2 regions of the Kocuria himachalensis genome follow, and region 2 is predicted to be linked to the other one. Evidence: riboswitches for the same ligand, from Rfam matches in the RefSeq annotation. Region 2 holds a riboswitch; the other holds the start of a gene.
The links. Region 2 has a riboswitch for S-adenosylmethionine ahead of ACYVM4_RS11150 (hypothetical protein). Riboswitches for the same ligand answer to the same signal wherever they lie in the genome.
Positions count from the first base shown of each region.

Region 1: another riboswitch for S-adenosylmethionine. It lies ahead of ACYVM4_RS09650 (MetQ/NlpA family ABC transporter substrate-binding protein); the one in region 2 lies ahead of ACYVM4_RS11150 (hypothetical protein).

Region 1 covers NZ_BAAGPL010000015.1:83,778-85,951, reverse strand. The annotation lists gene dxr (1-deoxy-D-xylulose-5-phosphate reductoisomerase) at 1-1,041, shown strand, start outside; SAM riboswitch class IV at 1,078-1,196, shown strand; gene ACYVM4_RS09650 (MetQ/NlpA family ABC transporter substrate-binding protein) at 1,305-2,174, shown strand, end outside.
Region 2 covers NZ_BAAGPL010000016.1:69,866-72,039, reverse strand. The annotation lists gene cspE (transcription antiterminator/RNA stability regulator CspE) at 1-4, shown strand, start outside; gene ACYVM4_RS11155 (hypothetical protein) at 212-508, opposite strand; SAM riboswitch class IV at 927-1,052, shown strand; gene ACYVM4_RS11150 (hypothetical protein) at 1,066-1,293, shown strand; gene ACYVM4_RS11145 (PIN domain-containing protein) at 1,317-1,688, shown strand; gene ACYVM4_RS11140 (glycosyltransferase family 4 protein) at 1,692-2,174, opposite strand, start outside.

The DNA.
Region 1 (2,174 bases), on a different contig from region 2:
CGCGCCGCGGTCGTGGCGACCAGCGGCACCGGTCAGGACGCCGCCCGGCTGGCACGGCTGATCGCGGAGCGGGCCGCGCCCGCCGGGGCGGCGGGCTACCGCCCGGACATCGAGCACGGGCCCGGCGCGGCGTCCGCGGCCGCCGCACATCCCGGCGCGGACCTCGTGCTCAACGGCATCACCGGCTCCATCGGGCTCGCGCCCACGCTGGCGGCGCTGCGGGCCGGGCACAAGCTCGCGCTGGCGAACAAGGAGTCGCTGATCGCCGGCGGCGCCCTCGTGAAGGCCGCCGCCGCGGCCACCGGGGACCCGGACGCCCTGATCCCCGTGGACTCCGAGCACTCGGCACTCGCGCAGGCGCTGCGCGGCGGCACCGCCGGAGAGGTCGACCGGCTCGTGCTGACGGCCTCCGGCGGACCGTTCCGCGGCCGGTCCCGCGCGGAGCTGGAATCGGTCACGCCGCAGGACGCGCTGCGCCACCCGACCTGGGACATGGGCCTGATGGTGACGACGAACTCGGCGTCCATGGTGAACAAGGCCCTCGAGGTGCTCGAGGCCCACCTGCTCTTCGACGTCCCCCTCGAGCGCATCGACGTGGTGGTGCACCCCCAGTCGGTCGTGCACTCCATGGTCCAGTTCGTGGACGGCTCCACCCTCGCCCAGGCCTCGCCCCCGGACATGCGCCTGCCCATCGCCCTCGGCCTGGCCTGGCCCCACCGGGTGCCCGGCGCCGCCCGGCCGTGCGACTGGACGCGCGCCGCGGAGTGGACCTTCGAGCCCCTCGACCCGGTGGCGTTCCCGGCCGTCGAGCTCATCAAGGCGGCGGGGGAGCGGGGCGGGACCTTCCCCGCCGTGTTCAACGCGGCCAACGAGGAGGCGGTGCACGCCTTCCACGACGGCCGGATCCGGTTCACCGCCATCGTGGACACGGTCGAGGCGGTGCTGGGCGAGCACGACGACGGCGGCCCGCTGGAGCTCGAGGCCGTGATGGCGGCCGAGCGCTGGGCCCGCCGGCGGGCCCGCGAGGTGATCGCCGGCTGACGGAGCGGGCCGCGGTCCGTGCTACGATTCCCGGCGGATGACGAGTCCCAGCGCGAAGCTCTGGCTAGCTGGGCGGCAACCCTCTCCCGTAGTGGGGTGCCCCAGGTGACCATCCGGCCACGGCGCGACGACGCAGCCGGCGGCAAGTACGGTTCGACCGCTCCGCGCCCACCGGCGCGACGACGCCCGCAACCGTGGACGCCGCCGGACCCTCGGGCCCTGGCGCCGACATCCGACTTCCTGGACCCATGGAAAGGCTCGACATGCGATCGCAGCGCCTCACCCTCCTCGCACTGGCCACCACCCTCAGCCTGACCCTCTCCGCCTGCGGAGGATCCGACCAGGCCGCCGCACCCTACGACGACGGCGTGATCAAGATCGGCACCGACGGCCGCACCCAGGTCCACGAGGCCTTCCTCGAGGAGGCGGAGGCGGCGGGGATCGAGGTCGAGCTGGTGGAGTTCACCGACTACAACCAGCCGAACGCCGCCCTCACCAGCGGTGACCTGGACATGAACTGGTTCCAGCACGGTGCGTTCCTGGCCGACTACCGGAACAACTCGGGCGAGGACATCGTCCCCATCGGTTCCACCTCGATCTACCCCCTGGGCCTCTACTCGGAGCGCTACGAGTCCCTGCAGCAGATCAAGGAGGGCGACGAGATCGCCGTCCCCAACGACGCGATCAACCTGGCCCGCGCCCTGCTCCTGCTCAAGTCCGCCGGTCTCGTCGAGTTCACCTCCGACACCACGGCGCCGTCCGAGCTGGACGTCGACGCCGAGAAGTCGAAGGTGAAGGTCACCCCGGTCTCGGCCGAGCAGACCGTCCTGTCCCTGAGCTCCACCGCCGGCGCGGTGGTGAACAACACCTTCCTGGCCCGGGCGGACATCGACCCCAACACGGCGCTCTTCTCGGACGGCGAGGACAACGAGAACGCCCTGCCCTACGTGAACTTCTTCGCGGCCACCGGCGCGAACAAGGACGACGAGACCCTCCACCAGGTCGCCGACCTGTTCCACACGGACGCCGTGCTGGCGGCCGAGCAGGCGGAGACCAAGAACACCGCGGTGTCGAAGGACGTTCCGCAGGACGAGCTGATCCAGGTCGTCGACCAGTACGCCGAGGACCTCCAG
Region 2 (2,174 bases):
CTAAGGATCGCCGCGGGCCTCGGCCCGCTGATCCTCCAGAACCGTCGTCGGGCTCCGCCCGGCGGCGGTTCTGTCGTCGTACCCCCCCCGGTCACCCGGCACCTGGGGGCAGGACACTCCGCACCGTGGGACGTGCTCGCGCGGTTCCGCCCCCGCACGGCGGAGGGCGCAGCCCGACGGGCTGCGGCCTCCGCCGTGTCCTCTCCGCCGGTTAGGCCGACATCGGGAGGGATGAGGGGTGGAGCTTGAAGAACGGGTGCCGTCCGGTCGCCGCGAGGGTTCCGGGAACGAGGAGCTGACGGTACTTGGCGCACCATTGCGCGGTTCCCTCCGTGTGCTCCGCCGCGGCGGCGAGGTCGTCGGCCTCAGGGCTCAAGTACTCCTGCACGTCCCCGTCGGTCGACGTGAGCCGGACGAGGTGCAGATCGGGGAGGGCGGTGACGGTCACGTCGATCCACTCCTCGCGCTGGTCGGTGGTGATGGCTGTTCTTTCTTCGGACATGGTCATGTTTTCTCCTGACGTTCTTGCAGGCATCCGATGGCGTTGCCCGCCGCTTCGTCATCCGATCCACCCGGGAACATCGGGTTGGCGCGCAACGGGTCGGAGCCCCTCCATGGACCCGTCGGGGATCGTCGATCTCCGGTCGAGCACGTGGACGCCGCATCTCGAGAAGCAGGTTCAGGCTACCCCGCGGCTCCGACACCACGACAGGCGGGTCGTGAGTTGTGTCACCGGAACGTAATGCTCGGGGCCGTCGCCGGCGCCGTCCCCGGTTGCTCGAAGCCCATTCCAGCGCATCGATGTGTCGTCGAGGTGTCGGAGCGGTGACACCCCGGGGAAGACCGGTGCACAGGAGGATGGCCCCGGAACCCGCCGGGACGCCGCACGCCGATGCGGTCCCGCCGGTGTGGTTCAATGGAGGAAGCTTCAAGAGACCCGGTCGGCAAGCTCCGACTTGACCGGGCACCAACCCCATGTTCACGGGTGGTTCGGATGACGAAGCGGCTCGCATCGCCGCAGCAGCGGTACCCGGTGCGAGCAAGAGCGCACGAAGGATCCCGGTCATGTCCGACCCCCGCCACCCTGCCGTCGCCCGTGCGGGCGCCTCCGAGACCTCCCCGAGCGTCCCGGCGCCGAGGGACTCCGTCCGGAACGACCCGACGCCGGGCGTCCCGGCGATCAGCGCCTCCGCCATGAGCCTCGAGGACTACGCCCGCGCGGTGCAGGTCCGCACCGAGTTCGTGGACTTCCTGCTGGCTCCGGCCCGCGGGGAGCTCGCCGCCGCGGCCTGAGGCCCGTCGCCGTGGACCTCCTCTTGGACCGTTCCGTGCTGCTGGGGGTGCGCACCCCGGAGCGCTGCCCCGAGCTGGCCGAGGTCCTGCGCCGGCACGGTCACCGGCGGCTCTTCCTCCCGGCCACCGCGCTCGCCGAGCTGCTCGCCGAACGGCCGGACGAGATGCTGTGGGCGGAGCAGCTTGAGCTGCGCTTCCCGGGCCAGGTGCTGCCGGTGGACGCCGCCGTGGCCCGGGCGTGGGGCGCGCTGGGCGCGTCAGGGGAGGCCGACCCGCTCGCGGGGCTCACCGCGGCCACGGCCCTGGTGCACGGGCTGACCGTGCTGACCGCGGAGCCCGGGCGGTACGCCGGTACCGGGGCCTCCGTGCTGGACGTGTCCCCCGCGCGGCGGTAGCCCTCAGGCGGTCCGGCGGTGGCGTCCGCCGCGCCCCTGCCCCGAGAGCGCCACCGCACTCTCGTAGTGCTCGAGCAGCTGCCCGACCAGCACGTCCCACGTCCGGCCCTGGACCGCGGCGTGCGCCGCGACGCCGAACGCGGCTCGCTTCGCCTCGTCGCCCAGGAGGTCGGTCACGTGCCCGCGCAGCGCCCCGAGGTCGCCCGGGGGATAGAGCCAGCCGGTGCGGGACCGGTCCACGAGGTCGAGGGGCCCGCCCCGGCCGGTCGCGACGACCGGCACCCCGGAGGCCATGGCCTCCTGGATCGTCTGGCAGAACGTCTCGAACTCGCCGGGATGGACGAACACGTCGAAGGAGGCCATGATGCGCGCGAGGTCCGCGCCGCTGCGGCGGCCGGTGAAGTGGGCCTGCGGCAGCCGGCGGCGCAGGGCGTCCTCCTCCGGCCCCGAGCCCACGACCACCAGACGCGTGCCCGGCAGGTCCGC